DNA from 4 places in the Brevibacillus sp. 7WMA2 genome. Region 3 is predicted to be linked to each of the others. Evidence: riboswitches for the same ligand, from Rfam matches in the RefSeq annotation. Region 3 holds a riboswitch; each other region holds the start of a gene.
What was found. A riboswitch is a leader RNA that binds a small molecule or an ion and turns the genes downstream of it on or off. The one in region 3 is predicted to bind S-adenosylmethionine.

Region 1 (5,177 bases), 230 kb from region 3:
CATATACAGCATGGTCCACGTAATGATCGTACAGCCATTCATTTCCTCTCATAATTCCTTCTAATTGAAACCCTAGCCGTTCCGGGATAGCACGGCTTTTCTCATTTTGTACAGCAGCTGCAATTTCTGCCCGATGTAAATTCCACTTCCCAAATACCAAGTAATCAAGATATGCCTCAACTGCTTGCGTCATGATACCCTTCCCCTGAAATTCAGCCCCCAGCCAATAGCCAATTACCGTTTTACGATGATTCCATTCGATAAAATTGGCGGCAACTCTTCCTGCAAGTTGGCCTCGATACCAAATCGAATAATGAGTTCCCTGCATATTTGCTGCCTGTTGAATGGCAAAGCGAATATTATTTTCCGAATCCTCTATATCTCGCACATTATCTAGCCACGGCAAAAACTCCCGTAAATAATCTCGGTTTTTTTCTATTAAAGCAAAGGTGACTGCTGCATCCTCAATACGAACTTCCTTTAGCTCCAAATCAGGCGATATGACGATATTTTTCATGCTTCTCCCCCTTTTTTTAGCCTTTTTTGATGCAATAGATTGAACAATAATTCTCTAAAAAACAAAAATCACCTGCTTGCCCTGTTTAGCAGGACAGCAGATGACTCTGTTTGATTGCCACTTTACTTTTGTAGGACCTGCTCCCGTTCAACCGTAATCTCTCGCACGATCGCCGTGATATCTGTGATTTCTGCCAAATGCTTACGATTGAGAATGAAGGATTGGCCGATCTCTAATGCCAGTCTTTCGGCTTCTGCTCGAAGCTCCTCTTGTTCAATTCTATTTAAATCAGCTACACCCGCCAGTCCAATCACGCGTCTTAGGATTTTGCACCCAGCATATCCTGCCGTATCCTGTAAGACCTGAGATACATAATCCTGCCAAAAATCAGGAACATGCGCACTACGCTCCTCCGCTTTTTTATGCCACAGACGAACGAATTGCGATACAAACTCATTCCAGACGTTTTCTATCGTATCCAATAAGTAAAAACGATACTGCTCCCGTTTCTCTATGTCGGCTTGGAGGCCGTGCTGTCCTGCATAATTTAAGACAAGATTAGCGATGATAGCCCCAATGTCAAAACCTATTGGCCCATAAAAAGCAAACTCGGGATCAATCACCTTTGTACTTGTTTTGGTGACAAAAATACTGCCTGTATGCAGATCACCATGCAACAAAGCTTCTGCTCGTGTCAAAAAGTCGTATTTTAGCTTAGCAATCTCTCGACGTAATGCGTGATTCCCCCATATTGCTTCTACGTCTTGGCGGATAAGCGGATTAAAATGATTGGTGTCATGGTCCTCATATGGATCAGTAAATACAAGATCCTCCGTAATTTTACATAGCTCTGGATTAATGAACCTACTCACATTAGCCTTTTTAGCAAAAGGATTCATTCCAAGATCAGAGGTAAAAAATAAGGTATGAGCTAGAAAAGTTCCAATATGTTTAGCGAAATGCGGGTATATCTCTCCCTCAATAAGGCCTGCACGGAGTAGCTTATGATCACCTACATCCTCCATAATCGTCAAAGCCAGCTCCGAATTGTGATGGTATACCTCAGGTACTAAATCTCCTACCAGCTCTCGCTGAATTTTGAGCGCCTCTGCTTCAATCCGAGATCGGTCCAGCGTTAACGGCCATGATTCGCCAACCACGCGGGCATAAGGCAAAGCCTGCTTCACAATGACACTTTTACCGGTCTCTTCATCCGTTATTCTAAAAACCAAATTTAAATTGCCATCACCAATTTCTCGGCTAACAAGAGGCGCAGCTTGTGTAAAAATCGTTCCCTGATTCTGTACGTATAAAATGGATTCTTGAACCGATAACGCTTGATACCCCATATCTTTTCCTCTCCTTTTACCACTCTAGTCTCGGTTGATGTATTGATCGTAATGTGCCAGGGGATGAACGATTCCTCCTAGATTGGCTAATAAGCGATATTTGGTTAATAGGTTAACTTGATACACGCCGACTCGCTCCCAAACTTCCCATGGCTCAAGAATCTTCCACTGCCCCAAATCCTTTGCAATAAAAAAATCTTTGCCACGAAACCGAATCCATGTGTGACTGCTAGGAGCCTCCGGTGAAAATAGGCGAGACCGCGACAAATAATCATCACCATATTCCATAGCAAGCAAGAACAATATACGATGAGCTTCCTCCCAGTTCCTTTGCAATAAGACATGCCAGGAGCCGCTTTCTTGCTCCGTAAGTTTTCCGCGCAGATGACCGAATGCATGACTCAAGGCATTACAGGCATTGCCTGAATCAATAGGCAGTTTTCGCATCTTCTGAAATTCATGTAATAACTGTTCTGCAAATATACTCCAATCGCGTTCTCCTGTTTCGCGAGACGTTTTTACTTGATCCCGAAATGCTTGTGAGATTTGCTTATATTTTTGATAACACCTCATCATGACCCAATACTTATGCTCTGCCCATATCTGTTCACACCATGCTTTGCTTACCAAAGAAAAAGAAAACCTCTTTTCCGAAGAAAAGAGGTCGTTTTGACATGTCATATTCATAAAACGTTCCCCCTTATCTACCAGAATTTTACATGTCTCTGCAGGAATTAGCACCGTGCACATGCCAGGTTAGCGGCTATGTGTCGGTTGCTGGGTTTCATCGGGCCAGTCCCTCCACCGTCTCTGGATAAGGTATCCATTAAGTATATGTAATTGTAGATGAACACAGGTTCCTATCCTGCGTAGCTAAAGCCTCATAAATGAATCGTTAGTAGAAATATACACAGGTAATCCAGTTATGTCAAACAATTTATTCAACTCAGTTTTTATTTATAAAAAGGGTTGACGCATGTTACAAAAAGGGATAAGATGATCTCCAAGAATCAGCTTCAATTTTGACAATTACAACAATTACCTAGCTCTTATTGAGAGAAGGCGGAGGGACTGGCCCTATGATGCCCGGCAACCCTCGCATCGGGATAAACGATGCGAAACGGTGCTAAATCCTACACATAATCGTGCTGTACTGATTTATGTGAGAGATAAGAGAAGAAGATGATCTGTCTATCGGACGCCTCCTTCTCTTGAAGGGGGCGTTTTTAGTTGATAAATTCTCTACCTACAAGGAGGTCATCCATGAGTACAGATCGAATCCTCGTAACCTATTTAACTCAAGCAAAGGATTTACAAAAAAAAGCGGAAGGTATTGCAGTTGGTATGACAGTAGGCTCATGGACGGACCTTCCTCTGGCAAAGCAGGAGCAGCTACGCCCCTATTTAGGTGAAGTAGCGGATGTATCTCCTCTTGAATCCACCTCGTCAGGTGAAACACGAGGTTATATCACGATTAGTTATCCAACCATATGCTTTACACAGGATATCCCTTCTCTTCTTACAGGGGTATTTGGCAAACTATCAATGGACGGGAAAATCAAGCTGGTAGACATTCAGCTTCCTCCTTCTTTTTTACAAGGCTTTCAGGGTCCAAAATTCGGCATAAAAGGAATACGGGAAATAACCGGTGTGCATGATCGTCCATTATTAATGAGTATTTTTAAATCATGCACAGGTTTGTCACTAGAGGAACTAGAAGTGCAGTTTCGTGCCCAAGCAGAAGGCGGCCTTGATTTGATTAAGGATGATGAAATTTTCTTTGCTGATGATAAAGCTCCATTTATCCAACGTATCAAACGCTTCAAAGCCATCTCAGATGAAATTGCAGAACAAACCGGCAAGCCTGTCTTGTATGCCGCTAACCTTACAGGGCCTAGCTCACAGCTTATTGAACGGGCGAAGCAAGCTGTCGATGCAGGTGCTTCCTGCCTTTTGTTTAATGCACTTGCTTTTGGCTTCGATCTCCTGCAACGTCTAGCAGAAGACCCGGACATTCAAGTGCCAATCATGGCGCATCCCGCACTCGCCGGCGCCTATTATCCTAGTCCTGATCACGGCATTGCCGCTCCGCTCCTGCTCGGTAAGCTATTGCGTTTAGCCGGGGCTGATTTAGTGTTATTCCCTTCTCCATACGGAAATGTGGCATTAGATAAGAGCGAGGCTACTCAGCTAGCTAATCATTTAGTCGAGGAACACGGCACCTTGCAACCTGCCTTCCCTGTTCCATCAGCGGGTATTCATCCCGGATTGGTTCCCCAACTGTACGCCGACTTTGGCCTAGATCAGGTTGTTAACGCAGGCGGCGGCATTCATGGGCACCCACTCGGAGCAACAGCAGGCGGTCGGGCATTCCGTGCCGCTATTGATGCATCCGTGAATGGAATCAGTCTTACAGCAGCAGCTTCCGACTCTAATGAACTGCGACTAGCACTAGAAAAATGGGGAGGTTCTGCATGACGAAACAGCTTGTGCTTTTTTGCGATTTCGATGGAACGATTACAGAAAAAGACAATATTGTGGCAATCATGCGCCACTTTCATCCCCCAGGCTGGGAAGAGTTAACCGAACAAATTTTGACACAACAAATATCCATTAGAGAAGGCGTAGGAAAGCTGTTTTCCCTGCTTCCCTCTTCACTCGAACATGAAATCACTCAATTTGCTGTAGAGAATGCCCGCATCCGCCCTGGTTTTGCAGAGTTTGTGGATTATTGCCGGCAGGAAAACGTGACTCTGCTCATTACAAGCGGAGGTATCGATTTTTTTGTTCATCCGATTCTTGCTCCGTTTCAGCTTGATGGCCCAATTTATTGTAATGGCAGTGATTTTAGCAAAGAGAGAATAAAAATTACGTGGCCGCATACCTGCGATGAGCATTGCCAAACAGATTGCGGAATGTGTAAAACTACCATTATTAGAAGCTATGATGCTACTTCTTATACACGTGTTGTTATTGGGGATAGTATCACTGACTTGGAAGGGTCTCGAATTGCTGATTTTGTCATTGCCCGTTCCTTCCTACTGGAAAAATGTCAGGAAGAAAATTTATCACATAAACCATTTACTACTTTTTATGATGTGATTTCAATTATTAAAGCCATTAGGGCCAAACAGGAGGGGATTGTGCTATGACAACAACACTTGAACAGCGCACCGCCGCTTTTAAAAAATTAGATGAGGTAAAGCTAACGTTTGCTAGAAGAGATTGGTTTCCGGGCACAAGCGGAAACCTCTCTATTAAAATCAGCGATGTACCCTTACAATTTGCTGTGACCGCCAGTGGCAAAGATA
Region 2 (5,177 bases), 1.1 Mb from region 3:
TGGGATGCCTACTTGCCGCAACAGATCAATCGTTTTTTGCTGTGCCGCCTGTTGGGAGAGCCCTTGGTGTTTTCGTAAGCCCTCCGCAATTTGCTTGCCGATTTTCATCGTAGGATTTAGTGATGTCATTGGGTCTTGAAACACCATTCCTATTTTAGAACCCCTAATCTCCTGCAATTCCTTTTTAGACAAACCTGTCATTTCCTGTCCAGCAAAGCGAATAGAGCCTTCTGTCCTAACACCGCTTCCTGCCTTAACCATCCCCATGATTGCCTGCGCTGTAACTGATTTGCCACAGCCGCTCTCACCGACGATGGCTACCACCTCTCCTTTGTCCACATAAAACGAAATCCCACGAACCGCCTTAACCTCACCGCCATATGTCGTAAACCCAACTTCCAGCTCATCTATCTCTAGCAAATGTCCCATGATTATCCCTCCCTTCTACTTTTTACTTTTAGGATCAAGTGCATCCTGTAAGCCATCTCCGAAAGCATTAAAGGCAAACATCGTTAGTGAAATAGATAAGCCCGGGAAAAACAGTCTCCACCACTGGCCATTTAAAATCACGCCTATACCATCATTAGCCATCGTTCCCCAGCTAGCACTCGGTGCTTGTACCCCTAAACCAAGAAAGCTTAAAAAGGATTCAGCAAAGATCGCCTGAGGTATCGTAAAAGTCAGATTCACGATGATAATTCCTAAGGCATTTGGCAACAGATGCTTCCAAATAATTTTGGCGTGTGAGGTTCCTAGCTTTTCGGCCGCTAGTACAAACTCTTGTTGTTTTAACTGCAAGACCTGACCACGTACCAAACGAGCCATGCCAACCCAGCCTGTAACAGAAAGGGCGATAATGATAGTGGACAGTCCAGGCTCTAGCACCACCATCAATAAAATCACAACCAGTAAATAAGGAATGCCATATAAAACCTCGACAATACGCATCAGGATGCTGTCAATACGATCCCCTACCCTACCGCGTCCTGCCATATAACCCGAGACTCCACCGACAGCTACGCCAATCAATAAGTCGATGGTTGCTGCGATACAGCCGATAAAAAGAGAAATCTGTCCACCTGCCCAGGTGCGCGCCCACATATCTCGTCCTAAATCATCTGTCCCAAACCAATGAGTACCGGAAGGCTTGAGATTTCCAAGCATCAAATCTTGTTTTTCTGGACTGAAGGCTACTAGATGTGGACCGATCAGCGAAAGCATGACCACAAGGATTAATAAACTGAAACCAAGCATCGCCAGCTTGTTTTGTATGATTTTTCGTAGCATTTCTTTGCCATAGCTTAGGCTAGGACGATCTATCTGATGCTTCTCAAAAACTCGTTTATCCACAGGTCGAAAAAGATGATCTTGTTCAGAATGCAGTGAAGATTGCGCCATCTGTTAGTCCCCCTTGCTCGTTAGCTTAATTCTTGGGTCCACCAGTCGGTATGACACATCGATCAAAAACAACGACAAGATCAGGACCGTGCTATAAAAAACCGTTGTTCCCATCACAACTGGGTAATCACGATTAAAGATGCCATCTACGAAATACTTGCCAATGCCTGGAATGGCAAAGATTTTTTCAACTACAAACGTGCCCGTAATCAGCGCTGCAAACAACGGACCGATAAAGGTTAACACTGGTATCAAGGCGTTACGAATGCCATGCTTTACCACGATTGCAAACGTAGGTAAGCCTTTTGCCTCTGCCGTCTTCATGTAATTCTGACTAAAAACCTCAAGCATGCTAGCCCGAACAAAGCGGGCGATAATAGCCATAGGACCGACCGCTAATGTAACAGACGGCAGGATTGAATGTTTCCATGATCCCCAGGAGGCAGCCGGCAAAAGCTTCCACTCAACCGCAACTAATTTGATTAGCAGTGGAGCCAGGATGAAGCTTGGGACAGAAATCCCTATGATCGCAATAAACATCGAAACGTAATCCAACCATTTATGATGATAAAGGGCTGCGATAATTCCTAAGGAAATACCAAGAAATAAAGCTAAAAATAACGCTTGTAGACCTAGTGTTGCCGATACAGGAAATCCAGAAGCAATCAATGTATTTACATCACGTGATTTTGATTGTATGGAAGGTCCTAAATCCAACTGGGCCAAATCCTTTAGATATAACAAATATTGCTGTGCCATTGGTTTATCCAGATTATATTTTTCCCGCATATTTTGGACGACATCAGCCGGCAGCATTTGCGAATCAGTAGCAAATGGATCACCCGGTATAAGATGCATAATGACAAAGGTTAGTGTCACAATAATCCATAATGTTATGAGCATGGTACATATTCTTTTTAACAGATACATACGTAAGTTCCCCCACTTTTCTCTAATACCCTATTTTTATATCGGAATACTTGGTTATATGCTTGCAAGGATACATTTTTTCCTCTTTGACCGCCCTTTGTGATTCATTTGTCTGTGAAAAACCTATGCAAAAAAGCCCTTCTCTCTAAGAAGAAGGGCTTCATGTCTATGTATCTGCCATTCTCCTTATCTCTCAGAAATACTTCTGCTGGATTTAGCACCTTTTGAATGAATCAAGGTTGCCGGGTTTCATAGGGCCAGTCCCTCCACCGCTCTTGATAAGAAGTTGTTATAAAATTATCGGATTCAATTTATACATTATCATATCATCGTTACTTGAAATGTCAATAGAACCACCCTTGTTTTTACTTTTGTTTATTTTTGTTAGCAGTCATTTTTTTATAGAAATAGTAGAATACAAAAAAACCTCCAAAACCTGGAGGCTAAGCATCTATTTCGTTTTGTCTTTTTCTTTTTTGGTAAGTAGCTTTTCAAACAAATCTCCTAGGTCAAAACCCAGTTCCTTTTTCAATTGCTCCTGTTTTTGCTGATCTTTTGTTTCCTCTCGCATTTCTAATAACAAAGTCATCTCATCCAAAGCCTTCTGATCCAAAAGATTCTTTTCCTTGGCAGAGGATTCGGCTTCACTTTTAGTACCTGCTGATTTTGACGAATCCATTGAATTCCCGTCTGCTGAAGATTCCTTTTTAACAGTTCCCTCCTGCGAAGCTCCTTGAGAATTGCTGCCCTTTTGCGGCGTTATAGTAAAAAATGCAATTATAGCAAATAGTAACGTGACAGAAGCAATCGAATAAAACATAACTTTCGTCGAAAATCCCAATAACCACGTAAAAATCGGAGGCCCCAACGCTACTCCTATAAACCGGACACCATTATACAAAGACGTAATCATACCACGCTCTGTCTTTGTAACCGCTCCAATGATCATAGAATTGAGGCAGGGCAGAATCATGCCGGTTCCTACGCTACCAAATACAAGAATTCCTATTAAGAAGTACACGTTAGAAACAAAGCTTGCCCCAGCATAAGAAATGGTCAGTAAGAGCATCCCTGCAATAATAAAGTAGCGCATTACCGTTAGTCTCTTTTTAATAATAGCTCCTGTTATAAATGCCATAATGCTCAGAGCCAGCAGGGGAATAGCTAAAAAGGCACCTTTTAGAATACCATCAATCTGATAGGTCTCCTCCAATAAATCCGATAGATAAAAAAGCACACCAAATAGCGTAGACAAGCATATGCTACCAATAAAAAAGGCTGGAATGAGCCATTTTCCATTTTGTTTAAATATCTGGCCAATCGAGCCAAGGTACTCTTTAACTGATTTGGGTTGCTTGTTTTGCTTCTTTTCCTTTACCAATAGCAAAAAAATAGTTAGAACTACTGCACATATGACCGGAAAAGCTAAAAAGACTGCGTACCATGTCCATAAGGCGAATAGAGCGCCTAAAATTGGGCTTAACACTTTACCCAACCCGTTAGAGGTTTCCAATAGTCCAAGCGCTTTACTTTCGGAGGCACCATCAAATAAGTCTCCTACTAAAGCCATAGCTATGGGTGATGTTCCCGCTGCACCTATTCCCTGTAACACCCTTCCACAAATAATTAACCAGTAGGGATTGGTTAACCATAGGGACGCTAAGCCTGCAAGCAATCCGCCTGCGCCATATAACGTTAAAGCGATCGTTATGACCACTTTGCGATTAAATCGGTCAGATAGATAGCCAGCCAATGGAATAATGATTCCGGCCGCAATAGAAAAAGCAGTAATTAAAAAACTGGTTTGAAAAGAAGTTAAGTGCAATTCCGATTTCATTGTTGGCAATATGGGAATTAACATTGAATTTCCAAGTACCATAACCAATGGAACACCTGTTAATCCTATGAGGTTTTTCTTGTTATTTTGCGCTTGAGCCATCATACGTCCTCTTTTCTTAAACGATCAACGTAATCATGAAATGTACTTAGGCCTGATATATACTACCATCCCAGCTATAGTGTGCTAGGATGTCGGTATCGATCTCTATACCAAGTCCCACTCCTTTTGGCAGCGTAACCATCCCTTGGTGCGGAGAGAGAGGAATTAGTTTGGCAAAGGGATTTTCCATGATATCCCATTCAACTGGTTCGATTTCATCTCCTGTCATCTTGCTCCATGCAGGCAGACAGGCTTGGGCAAACAATGCATACAGCCTTGTTAAAGCACCATCAAATACATGTGGGGACACACGATAGCCAAAACTACGCACAGTTGATAGCGTATGTCGATACCCATCGATTCCGTCCTCATGCATCGGGTCAGGCTGGGCAATATCAATCGCTCCAAGCTGGCATAGATTGTGAAAATCCCTTACATGCAAGAGATTTTCTCCACCTGCTAATGGAATGGAAAGCTTAGATCGCAATAAAACATAATCATGCAAGCGATCCATCGGCATGGGCTCCTCTAGCCACAACAGATTCCTCCATTCTGAAAAAAGCTGCTGCCATGCTCCCACACTAGCCACATCATAGCTCTGATTTGCATCCAAGGCAAAAGACATTTGAGAGTCAAGCTTAGCCATTAAGAGCTTCACGTGAGCTTGGTCCTCTTTTATTGTTCTCCCGCCAATTTTAATTTTGGCCATTCGAAAGCCATCAAGTAAAGCCTGTTCTACTTGTTTACAAGATTGCTGCTCCCAGTAAGGTGTATCCCGATACGATTGCAATGAAGCATAGACAGGTATGGTGTCCCGCCACATTCCTCCGTATAAATCGCATATGGGGAGCCCACCACTTTTACTCAAAATTTCTATTAAGGCCATGCTAACGGCAGTAGCGGCTCGTTG
Region 3 (5,177 bases):
TCTTCTTCCTGGGCCTGAATAATTTTAAGTCCCATAAGCTGATGCTGCTTGGCAGATTCCAAGGCTTCCTCTACTTTGGACAAATCTCCTGCTAAAAAGCTGTGAACCACGCTGATCTGACTTAGTAACCCTTCTGCTCTAGTAATTGTCTCTAAAATATTCCGCAAACGAAACTCTAGCTCGTCGCGGCGTTTCTTTAGGTTATTTTCCCGCTCACGCATTAAGGAAAGCTCTATCTGAACATTATGAGCTTCCTCATAAGCTGCACGAATATCGTTTTCAGTAAAGCTTTGAAAATTGCGGCTTACTTGTACCAATCTCGACCTTGATCGGCGGGACTGTAACTCTAAATTATCAACATTCTGGATCACTTCTGCCAATATTTGCCGTATTTCAACAATCTCTTTTTTGATTGCATTACTTTCCGAACGAGCACCTTCTGCTATCTGAAATATTTGCTCTTTGCTCATTTCAACCGTTCGAATCGTTTTTTTTATGACCCCATCTAGAAGGCTGATATCAATGCCTTTATCCATGGGTTTCCCCCTTATTCTTCCATTTTTACTTTAGTAAATAGTTCAAGGAGCTGGGGTGCACCTACCTTGCGTATTCCTACATCAAATCTCGGGATGGAATATGGATCTTCATTTGGCTTCACAACGTCTCTTCTAGATGTAAAGACATACTGATATCCTGCTTCCTTTGCCGAGTCAATCACAATCTTGCTTTTATAGCCTTGGGGTAAGGAGAGAGAGGCTATAGGCTTTTTCACAAGTTGCTCTAAGCCTATTTTCGACATCTTAAAATCAACAAATAAACGACTTTGGTACTCTTCCTCATTCTCTGCACGTTGGAATTCTTCTAGATATACAGGCTCTGTTCCCGCTTTCTGTACTCCCCACTCATCCAGCTCTTTATGCTCATGTAAACTGAATGTGTGCGAGCCAATATCAACTAAGCCGGAAGCCAGCATTTCGTCAATTTGTTGATAAGCTAAAGGAACGGTCATATTTTCTCGCTTTCGATCCATGGTATCTCGCAATCTACCTGCAATTACAAAAGATGCAGATGGATACCCATATTTGGAAAGCAACGGATATGCATGTGTGTAATAACTTTCATAGCCGTCATCAAACGTAAATAAAACTGCATTCTCCTTGGCAGTTACGCCTGTTTGCATAAAAGTAAAAAACTCTCTTAGGCTAATAGGATGAAAGTTATGTTCCTTTATAAATTGTAAATGCTCACCAAACTGCTCTGGTGTTATTACAAATGGCTTATTACTGTCACGGTCAATGTGATGATAATTCAAGATGACAACCTTGTCTTTATACCATCTCTCGTTTGATAGCTTTTCCTCTGGTTTACTAATTCTAGAAGGAATTTGCTCTACGTCTGGCCCTTTAGGTTCTAATGAATGAGACGTATGATCCCCCGTCTTTTGTTGCACATAATCCGTATTTTCTATCCCTACATTCTCTGGTCTAAACCAATACACAAGGATAGAAAACAGCAGAAGAAGAAGGAAAAAGACGAGAAAGAAAGGTTTTTTCTTCATGATGCGCCCATGTTCCTTTCGATCTTATTATAGTGCTTTTCGACAAAGATTTACAGAATCCTCTACGTAGTCTACCCCATTGAAGTTGTACTTGCCTAGCCTTTTTCGCAATTTTCATAAGAAAAAAGAAGCCCAGGAAAATCCTAGGCTTCTCTGTATTTTTTACAGGCTAGCAGCGTCTTTTTTTAGATCTTCTGCTTTATCTGTACGCTCCCATGGTACATTCAGATCATTGCGTCCGAAATGACCATATGCTGCGGTTTGTTTATAGATCGGACGGCGTAGGTCTAATTGCTTAATAATGCCTGCTGGGCGCAGATCAAAGTGCTTGCGAACCAATGCTACCAAATCAGATTCCGCAATTTTTCCTGTTCCAAATGTATTTACAGCGATAGATACCGGTTGAGCTACCCCGATTGCATAAGCTACCTGTACTTCGCAATGTTCAGCAAGACCTGCAGCTACAATGTTTTTCGCTACATAGCGAGCTGCATAAGCACCAGAACGGTCTACTTTTGTAGGATCCTTACCGGAGAATGCACCACCGCCATGACGAGCATAACCGCCATACGTATCTACGATGATTTTACGACCAGTTAAACCGGCATCCCCTTGAGGACCACCGATAACGAAACGTCCGGTTGGGTTAATGAAGTATTTCGTTTGATCGTCTAACAGATTTGTAGGAACGATCGGTTTAATTACTTGCTCCATTAGATCCTTTTTAATCTGATCTAGTTCTACTTCTGGAGCATGTTGAGTAGAAATAACAATTGTATCGATGCGAACTGGTTTATCGCCATCGTATTCAACAGTTACTTGCGTTTTACCATCTGGACGAAGGTATTCAAGCGTACCATTTTTACGCACTTCTGTCAGACGACGCGCCAACTGGTGAGCCATGCTGATTGGAAGAGGCATTAATTCTGGTGTTTCGTTGCAAGCATAACCAAACATTAGACCCTGGTCACCTGCACCGATTGCTTCGATTTCAGCATCAGTCATGCTACCTTCACGTGCTTCCAACGCTTGGTCAACACCTAGTGCGATATCTGCTGATTGCTCGCCGATTGCAGTAATAACACCGCATGTATCTGCATCAAAACCATATTTTGCACGATCGTAACCAATTTCACGAATCGTATCTCTTACTAGCTTTTGGATATCTACATATGTAGAAGTTGTGATTTCACCTGCCACAAGTACTAATCCGGTGGTAACAGATGTCTCGCATGCTACACGAGCATTCGGATCTTTAGATAAGATCGCATCAAGAATAGAATCAGAAACTTGGTCACAAATCTTATCTGGATGTCCTTCAGTAACGGACTCAGATGTAAACAAGCGACGCCCTTTTTGCAATTCCATACTTAAAACCTCCTTCAACTGGAAACATGATATATAGTATGTTTGCCGAGCCAGGTTTCCATCACGACAAAAAGAAAAACCTTTCCCTCCGCTGAGGAAAAGGTTGCTTTTCTAATGCGTTCCTTAACCCTCTTATCGGCCAGAGTGAGTCTAACTATTTAGATAGTTATCCTTTCTCTGCTGGTTAGCACCGCTCAAAACGGTTGCCGGGCTTCATTGGGCCAGTCCCTCCACCTACTCTGGATAAGAGTAATATCCATGATTTATAGAATAATCTTTTTTTAGAAGGGTGTCAATGTACTTTTGTAAAAAAACCCGGCATTTTACAATTGGAAGGATTTAGCTAATACAGTGACCATTTCCCCACGTTTCACAGGACGATCTGGCTTAAAGGTTCCATCCTGATAACCGTGTAACCAGCCATAGTGTGAAAGTGTTTCGATTGCAGCCACCGCCCAATGTGAATGAGGGACATCACGATAAGAAGTATTGGACGATCTTGACACGTTTATTTTTTTAGCACGCGCAATCATCAAAGCCATTTCTGCTCGATTAACAGGTCGATCCGGTTCAATTTTCCCATTGAAGCCACTCATAATTCCCAACTGAGAAGCCTGTAACAAGCTCTCATATGCCCAATGCTTCTTATCTAAATCCTTATAGGTATTAAGACCTATTCGACCAGTTGGAAGCTTTTTGGCCTTCATCGAGCGAAGGAGCATGTCTGCGAATTCAGCTCGCGTCATATTAGCATCTGGACGGAAGCTATACGTATTAGGTACGGTAATGACTCCACGTTGAGTTAAACGACCTATATCATTTCTAGCCCAATGCCCATGTATGTCTCGAAAGCCGCCGTACATTTCCTGACGAGTCAATGTAAATCGATACGCATCATAGCGGAATGGCGTAGTACTGGTCAGCTTTATATAGTATGTCCCTGCAGCTAATTTTTTTTCAAAGACAATGCTATTATCTTGTCCGAAAACCTTTTCCGCTCGAATTGCATATTTCATATCGCGACTATCGTAAATACTCATCATGATCTTTACCTGTGGCGGTACATAAGGTGCCCGAATGGTAACATACGTTTCTTTTGGAACCGAAAATGTAAACCAATCGTTATCTGCTTCTGAAGGAATTGTGCCTGTAATTAGACTGTTATCCCCTAGTTTTGTAGCTAAACGATAAGTATCGTTTGGTTCATTTGGGTCTTTTCGTTCAGGCATATAATTTAGCTGAAAAAAGTACTCGCCGCTCACAGCAGCAGGATAGCTGTTCTGAATTTGGAACAAATAGCGACCTGGCGTGACGTTCATCTCTAGGCTTTTTAATGGATCAGTGGGCGAGCTGCTATTAAGGGAAATTCCGCCAGATGTCTTATCGCGTTCTTTACGCACCTTAATTTCCGGGTCTAATCGTAGAGTATCTGTATCCACTCGCAGATAAAGCTTGCCTGGATCACGTACAAAATAGGAAAACCAATCAACGTCCTGTGCTGTGTGAAAATTCCCCTTGATCTCAATGTTATTACCTGGAGGCAGGGGTCGGACTTGATCAATACTATTATTTGGCTCATATCGATCAGGTGCAATGGCAAAACGATTGGTAATGGTATAGCGTAAAGTGCTAGACACCGCAGACCGTTGGAAGTGAATGTGAACCTTGCCCGGCTTCACTGCAATTGTTGCAGTGGCTTTATTACCAAGATAATACGTATCCTGAGGCTTTCCATCCTGATAAACACTAGCCGCCAATGGAGCCTGCGTATCCACGGAAACCTCTGCTTTTAATTCTAAGGTTCCCTCATAAGGAATATCCGTGTAAAACCAATCGCTCTTATCTTTGTCGCTTAGAGTGCCGTGAATCTGACTTTCCATGGGGAATGCGGCTGCGGTACGCTGTGTATTGTTTGGCTCATTTATATCCTCAGGCAGTCTACTCATTACTGCCTTCTGAACATTTAAAAGACCATATCCTGTCCGCCTGTCCCATCTCACTCCATTTAATTTCGTTGCTGAATGGTACAGAAGCTGGCGTACCTCCAACGGTTTCATATTTGGGTTCCTAGCAAGAATTAACGCCGCCGCACCAGCTACCTGAGGAGCCGCTGCAGAGGTGCCCTTCATCGAATCGTACCCGCCACCTCTTGTTGTCGTATACACGTTCACGCCTGGGGCTACTAGGTTAATTTCTGGTCCAAAATTAGAACGGCTATGGATGGTATTAGAGTTCGTAACGGCACCAACCG
Region 4 (5,177 bases), 2.1 Mb from region 3:
ATTTGGATCTTATCGTGCATGCTAAGAGCTATTCTTGGGAAATGGATTACGAATCCGATGGTATTTGGATTGGATTTTGCTTTAACAGCAATGTTTGTAGCCTTACTTGTCCTGCAATTGCAATCTATGGAGCCTTCAAAGCTCAAGCATTCTCTCAGTCTTGTTGTATATATGATCATAGCTATGCTGGTTTTATCCTTTCTGGTCCCTTCACACGTTGCAGTCATTTTAGCGACGGTTATTGTAGCTACTATTGGGGTGGTGACTGATAAATGAGCCTTAATCTATCCATTCTTCTTCTCATACTCGGTTGTACATTTGTAACAGTAATTCCGCGTATTCTGCCATTTTTAGTGGTCCGTAACTTACAATTGCCTGCCCCTGTACTTAAATGGCTTTCTTTTATACCTATTTGTATTCTCACAGCCCTCGTTGTGGAGAGTGTCATTGATAAAAGCAGTGATTCAATCGGAGTGAATTGGCTAACACTCATTGCGATAGTTCCTACTCTATTATTAGCTTTGCGGACGAAAAGCCTTGCCATTACTGTCATTTTCGGCGTTATTTTGATGGGATTACTAAGATTATGTAGTACATATTTATAAACAAAATCCCCTTTGCTCAACAATAACGAATCCATGCGTGCATGGAACTTCATAATTGTTGACTCCAAGGGGATTTGATTTCTTTTTAGCTTGCTTTCATCATGCTTTTTCTTCAAACAACCGAGCTATCTCGATAATAACCTGAACAGCTTTTTCCATATTATCTACAGAAACATATTCGAATTTACCGTGATAATTTTCCCCACCAGTAAAAATATTTGGCGTTGGCAGACCCATATATGATAATTGAGAGCCATCCGTACCACCTCGGATCGGGCTGATTACCGGCTCGATATTGAGGTTTTTCATCGCTTCATAGGCAATGTCAACAACTTCCTTAACCGGTTCAATTTTATCGCGCATGTTGTAGTATTGATCATTGAGTTCAAAGCTGATATTTTCTTCGCCGTATTTCTCTTGCATCTTTTTCACGATGCTTGTTACTTTCTCTTTTTTGGCATGAAAATGATCTTTATCAAAATCTCTAATAATGTATTGAGATTTACTTTGTTCGACATCACCGTTTATTGAGCTAAGATGGTAAAAGCCCTCATAGCCCTCTGTGTACTCTGGCGCCTCTTCTTCAGGAAGTTGTGCATGGAATTCCATTGCTAGCTTACTAGCGTTTAGCATTTTATTTTTGGCTGTTCCAGGATGCGTGCTAACTCCCTTAAAAGTAAGCTTGAGTTCTGCGGCGTTAAAGCTTTCATACTCCAAGCCACCTAGTGGCCCTCCGTCCATTGTGTACGCAAATTTCGCACCAAAAGCTGCCACATCAAAATGAGCCGGCCCTCTACTGATTTCTTCGTCAGGAGTGAACGCCACCCTAATTTTCCCATGTTTAATTTCCGGATGCTTTAGCAAATAATCCATGGCGGTCATAATTTCAGTGATACCCGCTTTATCATCTGCTCCAAGCAAGGTTGTCCCATCGGTCGTAATCAATGTGTGACCCTTGTAGGACGGTAGCTCTGGAAATAATTCCGGTGATAAAACAACGCCCCGTTCCTTATTTAGCGTAATGGCTTTACCGTCAAAATTTTCGTGAACCTGCGGATTAACATTTTTGCCTGTAAAATCCGTGGCAGTATCTAGATGGGATAAAAAGCCGATTACGGGAACCTGCTTATCCGTATTTGTAGGGAGTGTCGCCATGACATATCCATTTGCATCCATCGTAACCTCTGAAAGTCCCATCGCCTTTAGTTCTTCAACTAGCAATTTACCCAGCTCTAGCTGACCTGGTGTAGACGGAACTGTCTGACTCTGTGCATTGGATTGTGTATCAATCTGTACATATCTTGTAAAACGCTCTATGATATCCTGCTTCACTCAAATTCACTCCCTTTTTCATTACATCTTTTTTTATTATACCGTTTGATGGGCGATATTTCCATTTGCTACTCCTATTGCTAACCTATCAACTGGAATCGGGGATTACCGGCTTACCTACAAGTACAAGCATTCCTATATGCGGAGTAGTCTTTCTTAAGAATCTATTGATGATAAAAAATGGAGCTAGGCTGTAGTATCCTCGGCATAATTTAAGTTTCACTAAAAAATATTTGACATTTTTCTCAGAAAAGAGTAAAGTAGAAAAAGCTTAAGCATCCGAGAATAAAATATGAAACCTTCTTATCAAGAGAGGCGGAGGGACTGGCCCTTTGATGCCTCGGCAGCGGACTCGTATTTAGAGTGCTGTGCCAAATCCAGCAAGCATGTGCTTGAAAGATGAGAAGAGTGATTCTTATCCCATATAAGACCTCTTCTCACGAGAAGAGGTCTTCTTCATTTTTTCTCAGAAAAAGGTAGAAATAGAGAGGGTGTTATTGATGAATCAGACAAAAGGAAGTGCGTTGGCTTTATTGCCTCTTGGTATATTTTTAGCACTATTTATTGGCTCTGGAATTATTACTGGAGATTTTTATCAGCTACCTATCATTGTTGCTATTTTGATCGCGAGTACGGTGGCATTAGTCATGAACCGAAAAGACAGTTTTACCACAAAGGTAGAACGATTTGCTAAAGGAGCAGGCAATCCAAATATCGTTATTATGTTATTAATTTTTGTATTAGCTGGTGCGTTTTCTCAAACAGCTAAAGGTATGGGTAGTGTTGAAGCTACCGTAAACCTAGCCCTTTCCGTTTTGCCTCAGGGTCTTCTAGTTGTTGGTTTATTTGTAATCGGATCATTTATTTCACTAGCAATGGGGACATCCATGGGAACTATTGCTGCATTAGCTCCAATTGCCGTAGGAATCAGCCAACAGACTGATATCTCTGTTGCATTCACAATGGCTACTGTTGTCGGAGGAGCTATGTTCGGAGATAATTTATCATTTATTTCGGATACGACAATTGCCGCAGTACGCACGCAAGGAACAGAAATGAAAGATAAATTCAAAACCAACTTTTTAATTGTATTACCAGCGGCCATTTTAACTTGCATCCTATTAATCGTGCTTACATTAGGAAGTCATACAAATATTACAGTTGGAACCTTCAATTGGGTCAAAGTGTTACCTTATGCAGGAGTGCTGCTTGCGGCCTTGCTTGGCTGGAATGTACTTGTGGTTCTAATGGGAGGAACTGTTTTATCAGGTGTCATCGGAATGATAGATGGAAGCTACACACTTGCCACTTTCTTCAAAAATGTGACACTAGGGATTAGTGGAATGATGGAGCTTGTATTGCTAACCATGCTCATTGGTGGAATGATTGAGATTATTCAACATAATGGCGGGATTCAATATCTATTACATGTATTGACGCGTAATATTCGCTCAAAAAAAGGCGCAGAATTTGGTATTGCTGGTCTTGTGAGCCTGACAAATATGTGCACAGCTAATAATACAATCGCTATCCTTTTCGCAGGTCCGCTTGCTAAAAATATTTCAGATCAATATGAAATCGATCCAAGAAAATCTGCAAGCTTACTAGATTTATTTTCGTGCAGCGTACAAGGGATCATTCCTTACGGGGCTCAAATGTTAACAGCAGCAGGATTTGCTGCACTCTCACCAATCGAACTATTGCCATTTGCTTTTTATCCATTGCTAGTTGCTGTTTGCGGTATCGTGTCAATCGTGATTAACTTTCCACGTTTTTCATCGAATGCCAAAAAAGCTAGTATCATAAAACCACTGAATGAGAAAGAAGAAGCTATATTCAAGACATCCTAGTGGTTATTCACCTTGCATCACTAGCAACTCACACGAGTTATGCTACTTATTTCAAAATATCGTTATAATAAATGTCAGGAAAACGAAATACGTAGAATGAAAAAAGCGGTAGGTATAACCTACTGCTTTTTCTATTGGTCATTTTTATCCTTAGCTATCAATCTAAGCGTTTATGTATCTTCGCCGAAACAAAACTAATAAGACCTATCATCTTTTGATTCACTATCTATCTTCCTTCATTCTTGTTGTTCTCACAACAGTTCTTTCATGGTGAAACGTAAAAAGCTACCTTCCATAAAGAAAAGGTAGCTTTACGTTCTAGCACATATTTTTATCGTGCTTCATTGAATGAAATAAACTCTTTAGTTCTTTTTTTTTAAAACAAGATCACGAACCATTTCAATCGCTTTCTCTTTTCCAAGCGGGAAGGTTCCAAGAGACCATGTAGGGTTGTCTAGCATATAAACATGTCCATTTTTAACCGCTTTTAGCTTACCCCAAAGCTCTGATTTCTGCATATCATCCAGCTTTTTCTGTGCCACAGCGAGATTGCTACCGTATAATCCTAAGAAAATATAGTCTGGATCAAACTTATACAGATTTTCAAGCGATACGATTTCTACAAGCTTTTCTTTCGGAGCTCCTTCTGCCATAGGCAAGCCTAAATCAGTAAATAAAACATCTCCTAAAAGCGCCTTACCATAGATACGATATTGGGAAGCGTTTGTTACATATAGAGCAAAGGTTGCATCCTTCGATTGCTTTTTAATTTCATCCCCAATTTGTTTCGCTTTTGCATCATATTGAGCAAGCCATTCGTTCATTTCTTTTTCTTTGCCTAAAATACTTGCCATTTCCGGGAATCTTTCACGCCAAGTGTAAAAGTCTCCTTCCAGTTGAACGGTTGGTGCAATTTGCGTAAGCTGATCGTAAAGCTTTTCAGTGCGGTTGCTTGTAAGAATCAAATCCGGTTGTAAGGCCATTACGTCTTCTACTTTAACTGAACTAGTTTCAACTAACGCTACTCCGTCAAGCTTCCCTTTTAAATAATCCGGCAAATCAGGGCCTGAAGTAGACATCACAGGCTTGATCCCCATAATTAATAATTCTTCGGTTGCATAAGCAAGGTCAACAACACGTTTTGGATGTACAGGAATTTTCACTTCTCCGCGGGAGGTTTTTACCGTTTTAAACTCAGTGTCCCCTGCTTGTTGGGATGCTCCTTCCTGCTTACTTGCTACTGAAGCCGATTCCTTCTGGCTGCAACCTGCAAAAACAAACAATAGTACAAAAATAATCATTACATTCATGAAACGTTTCATAGATTGATCTCCTTTTTTATCTATAAGCACAAGATGTGCCCTACGAGTTACTACAAAAAACCCCAAAG

Region 1: it holds a riboswitch for S-adenosylmethionine, as region 3 does, so the genes downstream of both, GOP56_RS13480 (DUF1722 domain-containing protein) here and metK (methionine adenosyltransferase) in region 3, are expected to answer to the same signal.
Region 2: it holds a riboswitch for S-adenosylmethionine, as region 3 does, so the genes downstream of both, GOP56_RS09415 (ABC transporter permease) here and metK (methionine adenosyltransferase) in region 3, are expected to answer to the same signal.
Region 4: it holds a riboswitch for S-adenosylmethionine, as region 3 does, so the genes downstream of both, GOP56_RS00985 (Na+/H+ antiporter NhaC family protein) here and metK (methionine adenosyltransferase) in region 3, are expected to answer to the same signal.

The regions. Positions count from the first base shown of each region.
Region 1 covers NZ_CP048799.1:3,225,523-3,230,699, forward strand. Annotated here, with positions in the region: gene GOP56_RS13470 (GNAT family N-acetyltransferase) at 1-517, opposite strand, end outside; gene mtnK (S-methyl-5-thioribose kinase) at 640-1,866, opposite strand; gene GOP56_RS13480 (DUF1722 domain-containing protein) at 1,891-2,553, opposite strand; SAM riboswitch class I at 2,564-2,687, opposite strand; SAM riboswitch class I at 2,913-3,042, shown strand; gene GOP56_RS13485 (2,3-diketo-5-methylthiopentyl-1-phosphate enolase) at 3,130-4,344, shown strand; gene GOP56_RS13490 (2-hydroxy-3-keto-5-methylthiopentenyl-1-phosphate phosphatase) at 4,341-5,018, shown strand; gene GOP56_RS13495 (methylthioribulose 1-phosphate dehydratase) at 5,015-5,177, shown strand, end outside.
Region 2 covers NZ_CP048799.1:2,377,633-2,382,809, forward strand. Annotated here, with positions in the region: gene GOP56_RS09405 (ABC transporter ATP-binding protein) at 1-429, opposite strand, end outside; gene GOP56_RS09410 (ABC transporter permease) at 445-1,398, opposite strand; gene GOP56_RS09415 (ABC transporter permease) at 1,402-2,328, opposite strand; SAM riboswitch class I at 2,512-2,613, opposite strand; gene GOP56_RS09420 (MFS transporter) at 2,780-4,270, opposite strand; gene GOP56_RS09425 (mandelate racemase/muconate lactonizing enzyme family protein) at 4,314-5,177, opposite strand, start outside.
Region 3 covers NZ_CP048799.1:3,457,916-3,463,092, forward strand. Annotated here, with positions in the region: gene GOP56_RS14510 (sensor histidine kinase) at 1-536, opposite strand, end outside; gene GOP56_RS14515 (polysaccharide deacetylase family protein) at 548-1,558, opposite strand; gene metK (methionine adenosyltransferase) at 1,721-2,926, opposite strand; SAM riboswitch class I at 3,056-3,176, opposite strand; gene GOP56_RS14525 (S8 family peptidase) at 3,250-5,177, opposite strand, start outside.
Region 4 covers NZ_CP048799.1:189,306-194,482, reverse strand. Annotated here, with positions in the region: gene GOP56_RS01000 (AzlC family ABC transporter permease) at 1-276, shown strand, start outside; gene GOP56_RS00995 (AzlD domain-containing protein) at 273-605, shown strand; gene pepT (peptidase T) at 705-1,937, opposite strand; SAM riboswitch class I at 2,238-2,343, shown strand; gene GOP56_RS00985 (Na+/H+ antiporter NhaC family protein) at 2,438-3,787, shown strand; gene GOP56_RS00980 (ABC transporter substrate-binding protein) at 4,150-5,109, opposite strand.